DNA from 3 places in the Mycobacterium sp. NGS67 genome. Region 1 is predicted to be linked to each of the others. Evidence: riboswitches for the same ligand, from Rfam matches in the RefSeq annotation. Region 1 holds a riboswitch; each other region holds the start of a gene.
The links. Region 1 has a riboswitch for cobalamin ahead of AC5Y4D_RS06105 (PPE family protein). Riboswitches for the same ligand answer to the same signal wherever they lie in the genome.

Region 2: linked by a shared signal. The riboswitch ahead of metE (5-methyltetrahydropteroyltriglutamate--homocysteine S-methyltransferase) and the one ahead of AC5Y4D_RS06105 (PPE family protein) in region 1 are both predicted to bind cobalamin.
Region 3: linked by a shared signal. The riboswitch ahead of AC5Y4D_RS13565 (PPE domain-containing protein) and the one ahead of AC5Y4D_RS06105 (PPE family protein) in region 1 are both predicted to bind cobalamin.

The regions. Positions count from the first base shown of each region.
Region 1 covers NZ_JCALCF010000005.1:82,288-90,314, reverse strand. Annotated here, with positions in the region: gene AC5Y4D_RS06115 (PPE family protein) at 599-2,185, opposite strand; gene AC5Y4D_RS06110 (polysaccharide deacetylase family protein) at 2,578-3,456, shown strand; gene AC5Y4D_RS06105 (PPE family protein) at 3,980-5,704, opposite strand; cobalamin riboswitch at 5,768-5,946, opposite strand; gene AC5Y4D_RS06100 (DUF732 domain-containing protein) at 6,697-7,725, opposite strand.
Region 2 covers NZ_JCALCF010000012.1:59,008-67,034, forward strand. Annotated here, with positions in the region: gene metE (5-methyltetrahydropteroyltriglutamate--homocysteine S-methyltransferase) at 1-1,204, opposite strand, end outside; cobalamin riboswitch at 1,352-1,599, opposite strand; gene AC5Y4D_RS13585 (SDR family oxidoreductase) at 1,664-2,320, opposite strand; gene AC5Y4D_RS13590 (TetR/AcrR family transcriptional regulator) at 2,350-3,612, opposite strand; gene AC5Y4D_RS13595 (nitroreductase family protein) at 3,769-4,416, opposite strand; gene AC5Y4D_RS13600 (SDR family NAD(P)-dependent oxidoreductase) at 4,419-5,351, opposite strand; gene AC5Y4D_RS13605 (acyl-CoA dehydrogenase family protein) at 5,348-6,445, opposite strand; gene AC5Y4D_RS13610 (acyl-CoA dehydrogenase family protein) at 6,442-7,578, opposite strand; gene AC5Y4D_RS13615 (hypothetical protein) at 7,650-7,805, opposite strand; gene AC5Y4D_RS13620 (nitric oxide reductase activation protein NorD) at 7,931-8,027, shown strand, end outside.
Region 3 covers NZ_JCALCF010000012.1:52,448-57,483, reverse strand. Annotated here, with positions in the region: gene AC5Y4D_RS13575 (DUF3556 domain-containing protein) at 1-1,373, opposite strand, end outside; gene AC5Y4D_RS13570 (cobyric acid synthase) at 1,413-2,891, opposite strand; cobalamin riboswitch at 2,970-3,222, shown strand; gene AC5Y4D_RS13565 (PPE domain-containing protein) at 3,342-4,997, shown strand.

The sequences.
Region 1 (8,027 bases):
AATTGGGTGACGGATGGACAACCCCGGCAACGGCGCGCCAACCACCTCTACACCCGCAACTGTGAAGAGCCGGAAGAGCTCGACCCGCTGGCGGTCGTCCTGTTCGCGAAGAAAGCCGGACTCATAGGCGCTGTCGCTACGCGCCACCGTCCAATCGAACGGTGCTCACTCTGAAACGCAATCACATGCCAGAATGAACGGAGTCGATGCCCGCCACGCGGCCGCCACGGGCGCGACCCGCTGCCGAGTCCCTGTTGCTGTGTTCGGCTTATTGGTCGGGTTGGCTTGACCCGTTTTCAGTTGTTCGCGCAGGGCCCACCGGCGTGTGGATGTTCCTGGGCGCGCAGCGTTCTTCGGTCAGCGCTCGGTGGCCAGCGTTGAGCGGTGTCGCTGATTGTGCTCGTGCTTGCAGTCGGCGATTACCACCCGGCTCTCCGGCAGAATGCCCCAATGGTTGCGATCGTCAGCGGTCACGTTGGTCCAAAGGTTAAGAGGGGTTGCACCCTCAACTGTGCAGAGCCGCTTTTCCGCCCAGCGCACCCGCCCGGCAGCTGCAGAGTGCCTCAACCCGATACCTATCGTGAACCCCAGCTGTCATTCACGAAGCACCCGCTTCGTCCGGTGTCCAGGTGCCTGGGACCATCGGCAGCTTCGGCCCGCTGCCGAATTCGTCCTCGGCCAGCGTGGTCAGGCCCGCCGCCGCGCCTGCTTCCTTAACCACAGTGCCTGCGAAACCCAGATGTCCGGCGCCTTGATCCGACGCAACGGTCGACAGTCCCGGCTCCCTACTCGGCGGTCCGCTCCAATCCGGGTCAACGTCGACATTCATGTCCATGAACTCGTCGCCGTGGTCGTGCAGCGCCGCGCGCCGACGTCGACGTGCCCGCGCACGCGCGGCCTCGCCGGTTGCCGCCGCGGCAGCATCGGGCTCTGGCGCCTTCTTCTTGGCACTGGCACTGGCGCCACTGCTCATCCCGGACCCGGACCCGAAGCCGATACCAGGGCCGCCGCCCACTAGGAACGGGTAGCCGAAGCCTGCGGCGGCCGGGGCCGGTGGCGGGGGTGCCGGCCCCGCGCTGATGACCGCGCTTACAGAAGGCGCAGGCGCGGGCGCCGGCGACGCGGGCGCGACCGACGCAACCGGGGCCATCCCCGCGACCGGCAACATTGGTCCTGCGGGGGGGACAGACGGCGCCACGACGGCAGGGATCGCCGTAGGCTGAATGGCGGCCAAACCGGAGAGCCCCGCTAGGCCGCTGACCGCTCCGAGATTAGTGACGCCGGCACCGAGCCCGACCCCCAGTAACAGCGGGGCCTGATTCACCGCTTGAAAAATCTGCGGTATGTGCTCGGGGTAGTCGAAGAAGATAAGATCAAAATAGGACTGCAAGGCCTCTTGCGGATTTGTAAAAAGTTCCTGAACAAACGTTTCGAAATCTTTCGGGAATTCGATGGCACGAGCAACCCACCAGTACGGGTCGGCCGCATTCGTATATTCTTCGAAAGGAATCCCGTTCAGGGTGCCGTCGGCGGGATCCCAGATCACGCGGCCACCGGAGAAGACGCGCAAGAACTCCGCAACGACATTGTCAATGAAGGTCGCGTCGCCTCCGTGCGCGACCTCATCCGCCTGTTCGCTCTCAGGGCTCTGCTGCACGATCTCCGGTGCGGGATCGGTCTGCGGTGTCGACGCCAGCGCCGCATCGGACACTGCTTGATATGTCGCCATCGTGGTGGCGGCCTGGATCCACATCCGCACGTAGTCGGCCTCGTTGAGCGCGATCGGGATGGTATTGATCCCGAAGAAGTTGGTCGCCACCAACGTTTGGTGGATGACGTGGTTAGTAGCGAGTTCGGGCAGCGTCGGCATCGCCGCCAGCGCGGTTGTATATGCGGCGGCCGCGATCTCGTGCTGCGCAGCGGCGTCCGCGCTGGTTGTGCTGGCCTGGGTCAACCACGCCAGATACGGCGTGTGCGCGCCGACATACTGCTCGACGCTCGCTCCCTCCCAGGCCCCGCCCTGCACCGCACCCAACTCGGCCATGAGTCCGTCGGCCACCTGCATGTACTCGGTGCTCAGCGCTGACCACGCCGCGGCGGCCGACAACAACGGGCCGGGGCCCGGACCGCTGCTAAGCAGCGTCGAATGCACCTCAGGCGGCGACGCCATCCACATCGTGCCCATCTGAACCCTCTTCCCCAAGCACCCCAGCTTCGAACCTTACTGGGTTTGAAAATCGTTTTCAACACGGGCGAAAATCAGCTCGCTGAAGTGATTGCCCGACCGCGAGAGGGGCCATGGCGCGTAGGTGCGCGGTCCTATGGCCGGCCCATTTAAGGAGGGAAACCCGATAGCGGGCCCGCACCGGGTGGCCAAGCTACTGGTCGCAGACGAGCACGCCCGCAATCCCGACCGATAGACCATCCCCGACAAGGTCCACAGTGACCGCCCGCTGGCGCCGAAACTGCTCGACCAGCCCAAAATCGTTGATGTCCCGGTCTGCTCGGTGGATGCCGGAGGCCACCTTGGGCGTAGGCTCCGCCGGATCGGTGCGGACACAGATTAGGAGGGGAGCGATGGTGGTCAGACTGCGCATGAGCCGCCGCAACGGCTGGGCGGTGGTGGCGGCCGCCGTTGTCGTGGTCGTGGTGGCGGCAGCGATCGGGGCTGCAGTGTGGTACCGCCGCGCACAGGACCCCGATCACGTGGATTGCCACAAGGCCAAGTGCGTGGCACTGACGTTCGACGACGGGCCGACCCCGTTTACCGACCGGCTGTTGCAGGTGCTACATCAGCGTGACGCGAAGGCGACGTTCTTCTTGATCGGCAACAAGGTGGCCCGCGATCCACAAGCGGCCAAGCGCATCGTCGACGCAGGCATGGAGGTAGGCAACCACACCTGGGAACACCCCAATATGACCACGATCGATCCAGCCCAGATCCCGCGACAGTTGGCGGCCGCCTCCCAAGCCATTGCCGCGGCGATCGTATACAAACCCACACTGCTGCGCACCGCCGGCGGGCTGATCAACGACGTCGTGCTCAGCGAAGCCAGAAGGCAGGGCCTGGCCGACGTCAACTGGGATGTCATCCCGTACGACTGGATCAACGACGCCAACACCGCCGCCACACGCTCCATGCTGATCACCCAGATCAAGCCCGGATCAGTGGTGCTGCTACACGACACCTATTCCAGCACCGTGGATCTGGTGTATCAGTTTCTCCCGGTGCTGGCGGCCAACGGCTATCATGTGGTCACGGTAAGTCACCTCCTTGGCTCGCGTTCACCGGGCAGCAGTTACGGAGGGCGGGAAAACGGGCCCCCAGTCAACTTGTTGCACGACATCGATCCCGCGGCCATACCGACGTTGCCGGCTACCGCGTCGTCGAAGCCCGCGCCGAACATCCCGATCACCGATCTGCCGAACCAAAGTGCAGGCGGCCCACCGCAATAGGGTCGCCCTCACTATTGGGGTCCGCATCAAATCGACCACCAATTAAGCTCGCAGAACAACACCAGCCGCAAGATCACCCGATGCCAGACACGACGCGCTGATCTTCGACGGCTCCCCCGCTAGTCAACACCTAGCCGTTCATTCAACGTCGGCTCGCGACTTGGTAGCAGGGGGCCGAGCACCGGTCAAGGTGTCGCTGGCCCCGCCTCGAAGCCTCGACTCGCTGGGCGGAGTGTTCCCTGGGTGGTTTGGCCATCGCGGCCGATGACGAGCTGAGGACCGCGACAACCTGCGCTGAGGCCGGATCTGGTCGCGGCTCGGCGCTTTCGGCGCCGGGGAAGCCGATCGCGCGGCTGTTCCGGTAGGTCTCGATGACCGCGAGTAGTTCGGCTTCGATGGGCACGCTGCGTTGTGGGCCGCCTTCAACTTTGGCGGCATGTTGGCCCGCTTCGGTTCCGTGAGAAATCAGCGGTCGAGGCCGGTGGCGTGCGGCCATCGCGCACTTGCCTCCCGTCCCGCCGGGCTATGGGTTGCCGCCTACCCCGTCGTCCGGTTGGGAGTTCGACGCCGAGTCGGCGGCCCAAGTGCCCGGCATCATCGGCATGCGCGGACCGCCACCAAACGCGTCGTCGGCCAGTGTGATCAAACCGGCCGCCGCAGAGATGTTCGGACGCGGCACGGTTCCGGCGAACCCCAGCGTTCTCGCGCCCTGATTTGAAGCCGACGAACCGCCCGCATCGGGCTCCAAATCCATGTATTCGTAGCCGCGACCCAGCATAGTGACCTTCGCCCGCCGGCGCCGCGGTGCCGCGGACGGCTCGGGGGGAGTCGCCGCGGCACCGGGGGCCTCGGCACTGTCGGGTGCGGGTGCTTTCTTCCGGGCACCGGCGCCGGCCGCGCGTTTGGCAGCTGAGGCAAGGTCACCGACCAGGTAGCCGAAATTTTCCATCCCCGCACCCATACCTAGGCCCGCGCCCGCCCCACTCACCGACGGTGGCGCGGCCGCCGGCGGCGGCGCTCCGGGCGCGGGTGTCGAAGCGATCGCCTCCGCGGGAGGCGGTGTCGGGGACGCACTAGAGGAGAGAATGCTGGGGGCAAGCGCCGCAAGGGGCGGCGTGGCGGGCACCACAGGAGGCGCCGGCGGCGATGCTACGGCGGCCAACGCCGCCAGGCCCTTGACGCCGATCGGTGTCAACACCGCCGCTGCAGCCAACGGCACCAAAGGAGCAGTCAGCAGCGGCACCAGAACCGTGATCAGCACGATCGTCTGCTCTAGCAGAGTCTTCAGCAACGCGATGGTGTCGGTGATGATCGTGCCGACGGCTTCGACGGTGACGAAGAGAATGGTGAAACCGATGGTCGTCGGGTTACCCGACGCGAATGCCGCAGTGAGATCCAGGGAGATGTAAAAGAACGTCTGCGCCAAGAATGCGGCGTACTGACCGATGTCCATCGGGTAACCGAGCGCGAACGCGATGTTGAACGGGCTCAGGAACGAAAGTGGGTTACCCAGCAGTGGCAGGTACGGATCGAATCCGGCGAACATCGATTGAAAATACGGGCTCTCGAACAGAGCGTCGATTAACGGTTGGAAGTTGGCGTCGTAGTACTCGACGTATCCGATCTGCTCCAACCATTGAAAGAAGTCGTTCTGTTGGTCGGCGGGCAACGGGAACTGCCCATTGATAATCTTCGCCAGCGCTTGGGCTGCGTTGACGATGTACGGCGCCGACAGGGGATGCGAAGCAGCCGCCACCAGCGCATCGATGAGCTCTTGATAGGTGCTCATCACCGTCGCGGCCTGAATCCACATCCGCACATAGTCGGCTTCGTTCAGGGCGATCGGGATCGTATTGATGCCAAAAAAATTGGTGGCTGACAGCACCGCGTGCGTGGCGTGGTTAGCGGCCAACTCCAGCAGCGTCGGCATGTCGGCCAGGGCGGTCGTGTACGTGGCTGCCGCAGTTTCTTGTCGCACAGCGGTGGCCGCGCTGTCGGCGCTGGCCTGCGCCAGCCACGCCAGGTAAGGCGCATGGGCGGCCACGTAGGCAGCAGCAGTCGGGCCGTCCCAGGTCCCGGCCTGCACCGCCGCCAACACCGCCATGAGTTCTTGAGCTGTCTCCGCGTATTCGGAGCTCAGCGAAGTCCACGCCGCCGCGGCAGCGAGCAACGAGCCTGAGCCCGGGCCGCTACTTAGCAGCGCCGAGTGCACCTCGGGCGGTGCGGCCATCCAAATCGGGGCGGTCATCGGAATGCCGGCCTGAGCCATGCGAGCATCGACGATCAGCTCTCTCGGGGTACACCGCCCCGGGTCGCAGGACGCGATGACGCGAGTCTCCTGGCTCTCGGATCGCTGCTCGCCTCGCCTTCCAGCTTTCGCCGTGGCCTATGAGGGTCGCTTCCCGATTACAGTGGCGGGACCGCACCGGATTCACACCGGCTTCCTACTTCGTCATTGCCTTACGTGTTACATTGTCGCACTCCACTGGTCCACGCAAATGACAAATCAGCGAGATTGCTAGTACCGATTGAATACACATGCACGGTCACCGGGACCCCGTGAATAGTCCACGCGTTCTGCAGTGAGTCCCTAGGTCCTGTGTCTCGTCGGCTGAGGGTGCTTAACCCCCGGTAGTGGATGCCTGCAATGCAACGGCTCGACCCCGGCATGGCGGCTGACAGAAGAAGCCACCGACAAGGTCCAGCAACGCCGACAGCGTTACGTTGACGACGACGTCCACGCGCCGAGCGTGATCACCCTTAACGCGGTCGCCTCATGGCCATTGGCGGCCTCGCGGATCCGCAGGCCAGCCCGGACCATTGGATCTCCCACCATCCGCTCACCGACGAGGTGGTTGAGCAAAAACCCGACAAAACATCCGACTGCAGCCATTGCGGCCCATCTCGCCTCGCGATTGGCGATGGCGCAACTCTGGTAGCTCGGCGGAGAGGCAGCGATCGCCGCCGGGCCTGGACATCCGAGAGCGGCTCGGCGATCTGCAGCTCCTTCAAGATCAACTGCGACCGACTCGATGACTGCGATTCGGTAGAGACTGCTAATCGTCTGGTCCGCAACGGGCTCTCACACGGGACGTCCGACTCCAACGGCTGGCCGATCAGCTGCATGGGGTTGGCCACGAGTTGCTCGGCAGCGTAATCGATGGGCGGATGCCCGCGCCGCCGCCCTGCCCATTCCGAGCTCAGCCTCCGCATTGCGGCAACCTCATTCACGCCGTCGGCCTATCCCGGGTCAGCGGCGGGCTCTGTCAAAGGCCGGGGCGCGGTTCCTGTTTCATGGTGCGACTCTGATAATGCCTGGCGGCATGGAAGGCGTAGGAGAAGGCTCCATCGGGCCGCGACCGCGGTCGCCGCCGCCAGCGCCACCGCTGCCGGCACCGCCGCCACCACCGCTGCCGGCACCGCCGTCACCACCGCCGCCACTGCCAGCAGCACTCCCCGGCAGAGGAGCATTGGCGGGAGCGCCACCTGTTGCGTCGGGGGCGGCGGCTCCTGGGGCGGCGGGGGCTCTTGGGGTGGCGCTGGCGGCGGCTCCCGAGGCGGGGGTGGCGGCTCCTGAGGTAGCGGCGGCGGCTCCTGGGGCAGGGGCGGCGGCTGCTGCGGTGCGGGTGTCCGTGGGGGTAGGAGGACATGCGCTGGCGGAGGCGATGGCACCGGAATCTGAGGTGGACTCGGCGCGACGGTCTCCCCTGTAGAAACGGTTTCGACCAGCGGAGCGAGAAGCGAGTTGCAGTCTGATCGGTCGCCGCAGCAGGGGCCCGCAACAAAGACGCCGCCGCCCATCGAGTAAAGCCGTCGCACCACCCCGCTGGATGCCCGTTTCCGGCCCGCCGCCGGCGTGTTGATCATGACCGGCGCCGGCAGGCGGCAGCGCAAATCGCATTCTGAGGTCACTGTGCTGTGCGTGTACGCAGCAACCCGGGGCGTGGGTTCATTCAATCCGGGCGCGGAATTAGCCGTGACAGGGGCCAACTTGTCCTGGTTGAAGGGGCAGTAGACCTGCACAGCCGCAGTGACGAAGCGGGAGAAGGTGCGTGTGAGGCGGTCGCGACGGTATTGGCGCAGGTTCGGGTCATGGTTGACCGCAAAGTTGGTCATCGACTCGACTACGCCATCGAACGGCATGCCGCCGTCAAGGCGGCCACAAACCTCATGGGCTAGCGCAATCAGGCTCGGTACGTTCTCGAGGGCGGGAATGCCATGTCTGTCGAGCGATGCCAAAAACTGGTCGTCCTGGCTCGGGTCGGCCACTGCTGCACTGCCCGCAGGATTGCGGCGCCGACCAATAGCACTGCGGCGGTAGCCACGACGCCCGCACGGCGAGCGGTACCGGTAAACATGACAGTGGTCTCCGTCCTATAGGTTCGCCGATTGACGGGCTGGCGTGGTGACCGATGTCACTTGTCTGGCCGTCTGTACACCCCCGGCTTCTGCTGCTGTGACATTGCTCAAATATGCGGCCCGGGCCGGTGGCATTAGTGGCAAACCGTCTCGGGATATCTACTATCTATGTACAAAGATAGTAGATCGGAGTGGGGTCACTCGCAATCACG
Region 2 (8,027 bases), on a different contig from region 1:
TCGAATCGATCCGGGCCCGGACCTCGGCGTTGTGCAGCCGCGGATCGCGCTTGCGGTCGGCCACCGCGGCGTTGGATGCCGCGATTTCGTCGGCGACCGTCTCGCGCCCGTCGCGCAGCGCGCGGGCCAACACGACCACTTCATCCACTTTCTCGCGGCCGAAAGCCAGCCAGCTGCGCAGGTTCTCGTCCAGCCCGGTCTCCGGTTTGAGCGAGTACGGCACGTGCATGGTCGAGCACGACGTCGAAACCGCCACTGCCGCAGCCGAATTGCGCAAAGTCGTCAACTTGCCCAGCGCCGCTTCCAGGTCGGTGCGCCAGATGTTGCGTCCGTCCACGACACCGGCCACCACCGTCTTGCCGGCCAGATCCGGAACGGCCGCGACCGCTGTGCCCGCACCGGCGACCAGGTCGATACCGATCGCCTCAACCTGGGTGCGGGCCAGGCCCGCCAGGGCGGCACCCGGGTCGCCGAAATAGGTGGCGACATGAATGGCGGGTCGATTGCTTGCCGCGCACAACGCGGTGTAGACGGCCTCGGCCAGCGCGGGTGCGTCGGGGGAGATATCGGTGACCAGGGCGGGCTCGTCGAGTTGGACCCACCGAGCACCGCCGTCGGCGATCAGCGACAGCAGCTCGGTGTAGACCGGCAGCAATTCCTCGAGGCGCTCGATCGGTGCGCCGCCGCCGTCCACGGACTTGGCCAGCAGCAGGAACGTCACCGGCCCGATGACCACGGGACGGGCGGGAATCCCCAGGGCCTGAGCCTCTTTGAGCTCCGAGAGCACCTTGTCGGGGTTCAGCGCGAACCGGGTGGACGGCCCGATCTCGGGAACCAGGTAGTGGTAGTTGGTGTCGAACCACTTCGTCATCTCCAACGGCGAGATCTCGTCATTGCCGCGCGCCGCGGCGAAGTAGCGGTCAAGTTCGTCGGGAACGTCACCTACCCGTGGCGGCAGGGCCCCGAGCAGTACCGCGGTGTCGAGCATCTGGTCGTAGTAGGAGAAGGTATTCACGGGCACCGAGTCCAGGCCGGCTGCGGCCAGGTCCGACCAGGTGTCGCGGCGCAGCGAGGCGGCGACGGACTCCAGGTCGGCTCGGCTGGTACGTCCGGCCCAGTAGCCTTCGGTCGCGCGTTTGAGTTCGCGGCGCGGACCGATGCGGGGGCAGCCGGTGATGGTGGCGGTGAATGGTGTGGCGTTCACGAGCGGGTTCGTCCTTCGATCGACGGAGTGGACACCGCCCGCGGACGCGCAGCCGTCCGTTGGGCGTGTCGGACTGTCGTCAGTCGCATACACCTCAACGGGTGCGGCCAAACGCCCATTCCACGAGGCGATGAACCGCCGGACGCGGCGCGCCCGGCACAGCTGGCAGGTCTTCGGACTCGCAGGCGCGCACCGAGGTGGTGCTCCTAGTGACCGTCGCTTCCCAGCCCCCACGTTCGGGACCAGTGCTTGTCGAAAACGGCGTTCGTTCCTGCATACCGCTGCGGGACAGTCCCGGATTCCCACCGGGTTCCCTCTCGCGGGGCAAAAGTCGCCCCGCTCGATGCCGGCGTCACATGGTGCGACGACAACAGACCAGCTGCACGGTAGATGTTACTAGGCATGTCTGCGCCTCGTGTCGCTGCGCGGTCTCGAGTCGATACAACAGCCCGTAGAGCGTTAGCTCGACTCCCCGGCCGCGGTCAGTGCGTCCGCGATGGGCACATCGCCGTTGTTGAATTCGATGGTGCGGCCGACGGTCGAGTCGTCCGGCAACACGGCCGCCGCCACCAGCGCGACATCTTCGCGGGAAACCGCGCCCTTCGCTTCGCCCACCGCAATCCGGCCGGTCGCCGGGTCCAGCGTGAGCCGGCCCGGCCCCAGCACGGTCCAGTCGAGAGCACTGGCACGTAGGTGTTCATCGGCGGCCGCCTTGGCTTCTGCGTAGGCGAAGAACGAATCATCGGCGGGCACACCGTGATCGGGGCCGGCGCCGAAATACGACACCATCACGAACCGCGGCACGCCGGCCTGGCTGGCCGCATCGATCACCCGGATGGCGGCGTCGCGGTCCACCGCGTAGGTTCGCGCCGGGTCGCCGCCACCGGCCCCGGCCGAGAAGACGACGGCGTCGTGTCCGGACAGCAGGTCGGCCAGCGCGTCGGTGTCGAGACGCTCGATGTCGGCGACGGCAGGCTTCGCGCCGGTCGCAGCGACGTCGTCGGTGTGGTCGGGATTGCGGAATACCGAGGTCACGGCGTCGCCGCGGTCACTCAAGATGCGGGCCAGGTGTAGGGCGACTTTGCCGTGGCCGCCGATCACGATGATGTTCGCCATGATTCGACGCTACAGCTCGGAACGGATCGTCACTTGCCGCGAACGGCGACACCGCGCAGGACGGTGTCGCGGGCCAGGATGAGCGAGGCCCGGGTGCCGATGTCGCGCAGGATGTTCTCCGGAATCCACTGCATGCCGATGACGCAGCGGGCCAGCATCGTGGTCGACGGCGAGTCGATAGCGATCTCGCCGGACCGAGTCCCTTCGGAGAGCAGCGATTTCATCTGACGCAACCGCGTCGTGTACGACCAGCCCGGGTTCACCGCATCCCGGGGCGGGGACTGGCGCATCCAGGCGAGCTGGATCCGGAACTCGTCGGAAAACTGGTCCAGCGCATTGACGTTGACCCAACTCAGCGCGTCCAGCTTCGCCACGGGACTCGCCTGGGCGCGCAGCACGGCGATCCACCCGGCCTCCACCTTCTGGCCGAACGACCGCATGATCGACGCCAGCAGTTCGTCCTTGGACCCGATGACGCGATAGACGGTTCCGGTGCCCAGTCCGGCCGCGGCGGCGATGTCGCGGACGGTGGTGACTTCGTATCCCTTGCGGCCGAACTCCGTTCGTGCGACCGCACGCAGTTGGGCGGCCTTGTCACGGGGGTCGGCTTCGCTGTCGTCGGCCCACGTGTCGATGACGTCGCTGGCCGCGGTGAAAGCCGTCGAGCGGTCCAGCGGACCATCGTCAGGAGGACGAGATGCCAAGCCCTGCAATATTATCCGGCACAGCAGCGCTGCGACCTGATCGGCGGAGGAATTGTGCCGCATGACGTCGAGGCCGACCTGCAGCATGGTCTGGCAGATCCGGTCGGCCAACGTGGGAAGATCGACGTCGGCATTGATGTCGCCGCTCCACCTGGCGGCCCGCAGGGTCTGCAGCATCGCCTCCTGGATCGCGACCGGCCGCTGCCGCGTCAGCTTCATCAGCTCGGGGTCCGCGCTCGGGCCCTCGTAGAACGACATCTGCAGCGCGGCGCGGTGCCGCACAGCGCAGTTGGCGATCGCCTGGCCCAATTCGACGATCTTCCCGGCGGCGGGTCGCGAGTCGGCCTCGTCCAATTTCGTTTGGGCGCTTTGCCCGATGCGTTCCAGGTCGGCCTGATAGCGGCGGATCAATTCGACCAGGATCGCTTCTTTCGATTCGAAATGGTGGTACAGGCTGCCGGGAAGGATCCCTGCCGCATCGGCGATCTCCTGCAACGAAGTTCGCAGTCCGGAGGAGGCGATCAGGGACGCGGCGGTTTCGAGGATCTCGGCGCGGCGGGTACCGGTTTCGATGGCGCTGTCAGTCATGGCCCGCTGAACGGCGCTTCGAACGACCGGGCGGATCGCAGTGCGGAAACCATCGGAAATCCGTCCTCCTGCCGAACCAAATCTTTGTTAGAGGTTATCAGATTGGCTGCGGCAAACGCGCTGCTGAGCGACCTGCTCCGCATCGACGACCCCATCCTAGATGGGTGGGCCGGTCCAGTGGTCCAGCGCGACCACGTGCTCGACGGACGCCCGCGGAGCCGGCCGAAATGTGTGTCCGGCGCGCAGCCGGCCCACGGGCAGCAGGCAGCCCTGGACGTAGTCCGGGGGGATGCCGAGCAGTTCGGCCACGGCGGCCTCGTGATGCAGGTGCAGGGTGGTGATACAGGTGCCGTAGCCGCGGGTGTGCAAGGCCAGCTGAAAGTTCCACACGGCCGGGAAGATCGAGCCGTACAGCGTGGCCAGATGGAACGACTCGTCGCCCTCGATGCGAGGCAAATACGGCTGATAGCAGGGGATGACCAGCACCGGCACCCGCGACATGTTCTCGACCAACCACTCCGTCGACGACATCAACCGGCTCTCCGGGGTGCCGGCCGGCAGGAACCCGGCGAGCAATTGACCGCCTACCCGGCGCAGATACGCCTCGCGGTAGAGCCGCGCGATCTGCTCGCGCAACTGTGGGTCGGTGATCACCAACCATCGCCAGTTCTGTTGATTGGAACCGTTGGCCGCCTGCAGCCCGATCTGCAGACAGTCGCGGATCTCGGCTGGCTCGACCGGCGCGTCCAGATCGAGCGACTTGCGGGCCGACCGGGTGGCGTTCAGCAGGTAGGGGATGTCCATGATCAGCCGGTGCCGACGCCCAGTTGTGCGGCCACGCCGAACACTTCCTCGAAGATCGAGCCGGGCACGGTGAAGGGCTCGGTCGCCGAGATCTCGGACAGATGAGCCAGCACGTCGTCCGCAGTGGGCTCGCTGCCGGATTCGGCGAACCAGCCCTGGCCCAGACCCACAAAGACCCGGGCGAAACGTCCCGCGCAGGCCGAATAGTTGTGGTGGGTGAACCCGCAGTCGCGGCTAGCCAGGAATGCGACGATCGGCACCACCAGCTCGGGCTTGATCGCACTGAGGAAACCGATCTCTTCCAGCACCTTCGGGTCACCGACGGTTTCGGTCACCATGCGCGAAAACCCGAACGGCAGTACGGTATTGGACTGGATGCCGTGTTCGGAGCCCTCGATCGCGATGACGTTAGAAAGCCCCACCAGCCCGGATTTGGCCGCGGCGTAGTGGGCTTCCAGCGGCTGCCCGAACATGCCGGCCGAGGAGGAGACGAACACGAACCGGCCGTACTTCTGCGCTTTCATCAACCGGTAGGCGGGCTGACTCAGATAGAACCCGCCGTCGAGGTGCACGGTGAGCATGCGACGCCAATCGTCGGTGGACAGTTCGTCGAAGGCAACGCTGCCGAAGATGCCGGCGTTGCTCACCACCGCGTCGAGCCGGCCGAAATTCTCTACGGCAGCCGCCACGATCGCCTCGCCGCCTTCGGCGCTGGCCACCGAGTGATGCGAGGCCACCGCTGTTCCGCCGGCCGCCTTGATCTCGGCGACGACCTCGTCGGCGACGGTGGTATCGGAGCCTTCGCCGTGCATGGTTCCGCCGAGGTCGTTGACGACGACGGCGGCGCCCCGGCGAGCCAACTCCAGCGCGTACAAGCGGCCCAGGCCGCGGCCGGCTCCGGTGACGATCGCCACCTGGCCGGTGAAGTCGATCATCTGGCCTCCTTCTTGGATAGGAGCTTCCCGATTTCGGTGAGATAGCGGTCGGGTGCGCCGTTGAACGCGCTCCAACTCAGCAATCTCTTGAGGTAGAGGTGCGCGTCGTGTTCCCAGGTGAAACCGATGCCGCCGAAAACCTGGATTGCGGTGTCACCGACGGTGGCCAACCGCCCGGCGAATGCCTTGGCCCGCAGTGCCGCCGCGTGCCGCTCGGGCGGGCATGCGTCGGCCGCCCACAGAGCGTGGATCACCCCGCTGCGGGCCAACTCGACCGTCTCGTACATGTCGACACACAAGTGCTGCACAGCCTGGAACGACCCGATCGGTTGACCGAATTGCCTTCGCGTCTTGGCGTATTCGACGGCCATGTCCAGCACCGCCTGCGCGGCCCCGAGAGCGTCGGCGGCCATCGCGATGAGTACGTCATCCTCGACTGCGGCGACGGCATAAGGCTCCAGCGTGCCCAGCCGTCGTGCCTCGGCGTCGCGCAATTCGACCCGAAATTGCTTGCGCGTCTGGTCGATACCGCGTTCGGGCGTCACCACGACACCGGGATCGCCGGTGTCGATGGCGAAAACCCCGATGCCGTCGTCGTTTTCGGCCAGGATCAGCAGCACGTCGGCCGCGCCCGCGTCCGGGATGGCCACGGGTGGTGAGCAGACGCAAAAGCCCCCATTTCGGGACGAAATGAGGGGCTTTTGCGTCTGCTCGCGCAAAAAGGCGACGCTGGCAACGGTGGTGCCGTTGGCGATCCCGGTGAGGATCGGCCCGGCAGCGTCACCGCCGAGGCGGTCCAGGAGGCGGGCGGCCGCGACGGCGGTGGACAGCCAGGGGCCGGGGTGCAGCGCGGCGCCGAGTTCTTCGGCGACGATGCCGGCCTCGACCATCCCCAGGCCGGCGCCGCCGTATCGATCGGGCACCAGCAGGCCGGTCGCCCCGAGGCCGGCCAGTCCGCGCCACACCACGTCCGTCAGGCCGGACGGATCGTCGAGCAACGGACGCACGTGCTCCGAAATCGAGGCCCGCTCAGCGAGAAACCGTCGCACCGTGTCGCGCAGGGCGAGCTGCTCTTCGGTCAGTTCCAGGTTCATTTGCGCGGCAGCCCCAGCACTCGCTGTGCGGTGATGTTCTTGTTGATCTGACTGGTGCCTCCGGCGATGGTCAAGGACCGCGACGACAACCGGTAGTCGGCCCAGTGCCCCTGCGTGCCCAGCACGTCGAACGCCAGCGCGGCCAGGTCCTGGCCGATCTCGCCCCACACGGTCTTGGCCAGGCTGGCCGACCCGAGCGGGTCGCCGCCGTGCAACGTCGCCGAAATGGCGCGCTGACACAACACTTCCAGATACTTGATGCGCACACTGAGCTCGCCCAGTCGGCGCAGCACCACCGGGTCCTCAAGCGCGCCGTCCACGGCCGTCAAGTCGGCCACGAGTTCGTCCAGCCGCACGTGCATTTCGGCGTACAACCGTGCGGCCCCGGCACGCTCGTGACTCAACGTGGTGGTGGCGACCTGCCACCCCGCATTGAGCGGACCGAGCAGCGCATCGGCCGGTATCCGCACCTCGTTGAAGAACACCTCGGCGAAATCCGTGTCGCCGTTCAGGGTCGCCAGGGGGCGGGCCTCGATGCCGGGCAGGCTCATGTCCACGATCAGGCAGGAGATGCCCTGGTGTTTCGGGGCTTCCGGGTCGGTTCGGACATACAGTTGGCACCAGTTCGCCTTGTGGCCCAACGAAGTCCAGATTTTCTGCCCGGTGACCACGAAGTGTTCGCCGTCGCGCACCGCCCGAGTGCGTAGTGCGGCCAGATCGGATCCGGCCTCGGGTTCCGACATGCCCTGGCACCAGATGTCGTCGGCGCGCATCATCCGCGGCAGCAGCGTCGTCTTCTGCTCTTCGGTGCCGTACTGCATGATCGCGGGGGCGATGTTGTTCATCCCGATCACGTTCAGCGGCAACGGGGCTCGCTGGCGCGTGGTTTCTTCGGTGTAGACCAGTTGTTCGAGCACCGTGGCACCGCGACCGCCGTATTCGGTGGGCCAGGAGACCGCGCCCCAGCCCGCATCCGCAGCGGTTGCGTCCCACGCGCGCAGCTTCTCGAACACCGCGTCGTCACGGCCCGACGGCCTTCGCGCGGCCCGGAGTTCATCGGTCAGATTGGTCGACAGCCAGGCGCGCAACTCATCGCGGAAGCGCTCCACTTCCACCGGGTATGAGAAGTCCACGTTTGTTATTCGACCTCGGGCAATTGTCTGCGACCAAGCCGCACTCTACGTTGGAACAGATATTTGGTCAATCAGCGCGACGCCGTCAACGGCCGGTGGTAAGAGGGGCCGTCGGTGCCGTGCCGTGCCGTACGCGTCCCGGCCACCGGGGACCGCATGCAGTCGTGGGTCTCCGCGCGGTCGGTCCGGCGCCGGATCTGTTCTCGCAGTTCGCTGTCCGTGGTCATGCACCGGATCCTCTCGGTTGACTGCAATCGGACCGGACTCTACGGTGGAACAGATATTTGGTCAACGAAGGAGGGGCGTGGTCGGCGACACCCCTGATCACCAGGGCCACCACCAGGGTCTGGGCATGCTTGCTTCCGCGCTGGCCGGGCGGCCGATGGCGGTTGCCGCACTGCAGCCCGGTGAAGCACCGTGGACCGACGGCCAGACGATCTATCTCGATC
Region 3 (5,036 bases), on a different contig from region 1:
TGCGTGTTGAAGCCGCGGAACGCATATCCCATGTAGATGGGGATCTGCGCGGCCTCCGGACTGCCGTAGAACCGCTCCAGCTGAGCCTGCGGCATGCTGGCGATCGCGACGATGCCGCGCGAAATCTTTTCGCTCGCCGAGGGTTTGATGCACCACAGCGTGGTGTCCCAGTTCCCCGCGTAGTACCGCATCCCGGGCAGGAAGGAGATCTTGCGCGGGAACAGGTTGCCCGCGATCACGGTGCCCACCAACGCGGTGAACAGAAGCGCCACCGGGACAGGGTGTCTGACATCATCGAGACCGAGCGTGGGATGGCCGACGAACAGCGTCAGCACCCCGAAGATCATGAAGACGTTCCACTCCAGCGGGACACCCATCGGGATCGCGGACAGGATCCCCAAGTGGAAGATCACCATGGCGATGGCGGCGACTTTGAGTTGCCAGCCTCCCTCGGCGAAGAACAGCGCCACCGGCACGAACATCTCGATGAACGTGCTGGCGTGGGCCAACATGCGCGACAAACGTCCGGGCCGCAGGTCGTCGGGAAACTTCTCGAAGAACCGCCGCTTGAGCCAACGGGTCCGGATCAGCGGGTTGTTGGACATCATCGTGGAGATGACGAACGGGAAGTGCTTGTTGAGCTTGGACGTGGCCGCGCCCATCCAGATCACCAGGAACACCAGTTTGCCGGCGACGATCATGTCGATACCGCCGAACAGGAAGGTCACCGTCAGCGACCCGTAGACCTCGCCGCGGGCGGCCAGGAAGATCACCTTGTCGCGCAACCCGCACGCGCCCAGCACCAGCAGGATCGCCACGATCTGCCATGTCGGCAGCAGCCCGACCTTGCTGCCCACCTCCGGCATCGGCCCACTGCCGTCGGTGAACAACGCGGTGACCAACAACAGCAGCAGCAGCGCGTACAGCGCGACGTCCAGCGGCTTGCGTTTGGTGCCGAAAGTCAGCGGAACGCGATCCGGCCACGGTGGCAGGCGGATGGTGCCGAACCGCAGCCAGTACAGGATCGAGCCCAGCGGCGGGAAGAACCGGTTGTTCAGCGGCCCGAAGCCGCAGCCCAACCCGACCACCTCGAACAGCATCGTGTACAGCACGATCTTCTCGAAGACGATGGGTTCGGCGTACCAGGCGCGGACATTGGTGAACCCGTCAATTCCTTTGGTGCTCAACACGATCAGCCAGCCGACCAAGATATAGAGCAGGATCTTGACCACGTAGAACAGGTGCAGCACCACCGGCGTGCCGAAGCCGACCTCGGCCCAGTGCCGGGCCATCGGGCGGATCCGCTCGCTACGGGTGCCCTTGCTCCATTCGGCGAAGTCGACTTCCGGAAGTTGGGGCTTGAGAAATCCCATGGTTTGACACATTAGAACGTGTTCTAGCGCTGCGGGACCTCACGGCGCTCCCGGCGGGAGGAAGGGCAGTTCCGGCGGGCAGCCGTGCCGGGCGAGTCCGAGGACGGCGTCGACGTCGAGGTGGCGTTCGACGAGATCGCCGAGCAGGTCGAGACGGCGCTCGCGGGCGGCCGAGAAGCAGGTGCCCGACGGGTCGAGGCCCAGCGTTTCGCGCAGGAACGCCGCGCGCAGGTGGTCGTCTTCCAGGGCGCCGTGCCACATCGTGCCGAACACCTGTGCGTCACGCGCACCGCCGAGGAACTCCGCCACATCCGCGCCGCGGGTGATCCTGCCGTGGTGAATCTCGTATCCGGACGCGGCCACGCCCAGCGCCTCGCCTTGCGGCCGTCGCAGCACTTTGCGGGCGTCGAACGTGGTCTCCACGTCGAGCAGACCCAGCCCCGCGACCTCGGTTGCCGGTGGACCTTCGACGCCGTCCGGGTCGCGGATCACCCGGCCCAGCATCTGGAAACCACCGCAGATGCCGAGCACGGGCTTACCCGCCGCCGCGTGCGCTGACACCGCCCGGTCCAGGCCCCTGTCCCGCAGCCACGCCAGATCGGCAACCGTCGAGCGGGTGCCCGGCAGCACGATCAGGTCCGCATCGCCCAGGGCACGGCCGTCGGAGACGAACACGATGTCCAATCCGGGCTCCAGGCCCAGCGCGTCCACGTCGGTGAAGTTGCTGATCCGGGGTAGTCGCACGACGGCCACGCGGCACGCCGCCGGACCCGACGCGCGTCGTCCCGCCAGGTCGAGTGCGTCCTCGGAGTCCAGCCACAGGTCGGGATGCCACGGCACGGTGCCGTACACCCTGCGCCCGGTGACCCGTTCCAGATCCCGCAGCCCCGGCGCGAGCAGGTCGAGGTCGCCGCGGAACTTGTTCACCACGAACCCCGCGACCAGCGCCTGGTCCTGGACGGACAGCAGCGCGACGGTGCCCAGGAACGCCGCGAACACGCCGCCTCGGTCGATGTCGCCGACCACGAGGGTCGGCAGCCCCGCGTGCCGGGCCAGCCCCATGTTGACGTAATCGCCTGCGCGCAAGTTGATTTCGGCCGGACTGCCGGCGCCTTCGGCGATGACTACGTCGTAGCGGCCGGCGAGGTCGTCGAAGGCCCGGTGCGCCGCCTCGGCCAGCGCGCGCCGTCCTTGCAACCAGTCCGACGACTCCAGCGCACCCCAGGGCTGCCCCAGCAACACCGCGTGGCTGCGGTGATCGCTACCCGGTTTGAGCAGGACGGGGTTCATCGCCGGCTCGGGCGGGACCCGCGCCGCCAGGGCCTGCACCCATTGCGCCCGGCCGATCTCCGCACCCGCACCGTCCGGGCCGGTGCAGACCATCGAGTTGTTGGACATGTTCTGCGCCTTGAACGGCGCCACCCGCACCCCGCGTCGGGCCAACGCGCGGCACAATCCCGCGGTGACGGTGCTTTTTCCGGCGTCACTCGTCGTACCCGCCACCAGCAGACCTGACATCAGCACGAGCATGCCACTGTCACCGAATGTGCTCCTGACCACTGCTTGACCACTGGTCCGAAGGCGGCGGTGTCGAGTAACCTTGAGCCCGCAGCTGGTTTGCTGGTGACATCGTGACCGTCGCCGGCGTCGAGGGGCCGAACGCTATTTCAGGTTCGCTCCGAGAGGGAACCCGGTGGGAATCCGGGACTGTCCCGCAGCGGTATGCAGGAACGACCGCCGTCAAGCGCACTGGCCCACAGTCCGGGCTGGGAAGCGACGGCCAGTAGGTACATCGATCAGTCGGTGTGTGCCTGTGAGTCCGAAGACCTGCCAGCTGCGCCGGACGCGTCGTGTCCGGCGCCCGGCGCCTCGTGGAGTGGGCGGACGGTCTTTGCTGGAACGCAATTGTTCCGGGACTGGACGTTCCGAGGATGGCGGCGGGCATCCCGCCGCACCGAAGGAACGTCGATGACCGCCCCGATCTGGCTGGCTTCGCCGCCGGAACTGCATTCGGCGCTGCTGAGCAGTGGCCCCGGGCCAGGCCCACTGGAGGCGTCCGCGGCCGAATGGACTTCGCTGAGCGTCACCTACGCCGAGGTCGCCGACGAGTTTTCCGCCCTGCTCGGCGGTGTCCAGGCCGGCGCCTGGGCAGGTCCGACCGCGGCAGCGTACGCAGCCGCTCACGTGCCGTATCTCGCGTGGCTGCGGCAAGCCTCGGCAGATTCCGCTACGTTCGCGGCCCGCCAGGAAGCCGCGGTCGCGGCCTATGCGTCGGCCCTGGCGACGATGCCGACTCTGGTCGAACTGGCTGCCAACCACGTCGCGCACGGCGTGCTGACGGCGACCAATTTCTTCGGCATCAACACCATCCCGATCGCGCTCAACGAAGCCGACTACGCGCGGATGTGGATCCAAGCCGCGACCGTGATGGGCACCTACGAGGCCGTCTCCGCCGCGGCGCTGGCAGGCATACCGCCTTCCGGACCGGCCCCGCAGGTCCTGAAATCCGAGACTCCGGCCACCGCGGAAGCGGCGGCGGATCCGCTGCAGCAGTTCCAGCAGTGGGCGTGGCAGATGTATACGTCGTTCTACGACAACGTCATTCAGCCGTTCATCGATTCGACGACCACCATCCCGTTCTTCCAGGAGATGTTCGGGGGTTTCAATCCCTACCTCATCATCCTGGGTAATCCGCTGACCTATTTCAGTCCGCTCAACATCGCGTTCGCCATCGGCTACCCGATGGACATCGGCACCTATGTGGTCCTGCTGTCGCAGATGTTCTCTTTTGTCGCACTCGATCTCGCTGCCGCGTTCGCTTCGGGCAACCCGTTGACCATCGGCTTCACCATCATGTTCGTCACCGTCGAGATCTTCGGCACGGTGATCACCGACACCATCGCATTGCTCAAGACGACGCTGGAAAGCACTCTCGCGCTGACGTTGACATTGGTGCCGTTGCTGACCACCCCGTTGGTGCCGCTGGCCGCCGGTGCGGTGCTGGCGCCGATCGGCGTCAAAGGGCTGCTGGCGCTGGCGGCGGTGCCTGCGCCGCCGGTGACCGGTGTACCTGGCGCACCCGCGCTGGCCGCGCTCGCGGCGAGCCCTTCGCCTTCCACGCCGAGCCCGGCACCGTCGCCCGTCGAGGTGACCGCGTCGGCCCCGACGCCGGGAACGCCGCCACCGACCGCCGCGCCGCCGACGACGACCGGCACTGGGGTGGGTGCGCACCTGAATGCGTTCGACTACCTGGTAGGCGACCTGGGTTCGACGGCCAAGCGGGTGGCCAGCGGTCGCGCCCGGAAGCCGGCGGCCGAACCCGACAGTGCCGAGATCCCGGCGCCCGCCCCGGCGCCGGAGGAGCTCACGCCTGCACCCAAGCGGCGGCGCTCGAAAGCCGAAATGCTCGGGCGCGGTTACGAGTACGCCGACTTGGATGACGACGCGTTCAGCACCGTGGGTGTTTCCGAGAAGGGCGCGGGGACGCTGGGATTTGCCGGCGTCGGCCCCAAACGCGGCGCCGAAGCCGTAGGGTTGGTGACGCACGGGGGTGAGGGAACGGCTGTCCAGCTGATGCCCAGCATCTGGGAGGCCGACAAAGGAATCGGAAGCAAACTGCCGTAAGCGCACGCAAAGGGGATGTATCCCCCGATAATTGGAGAA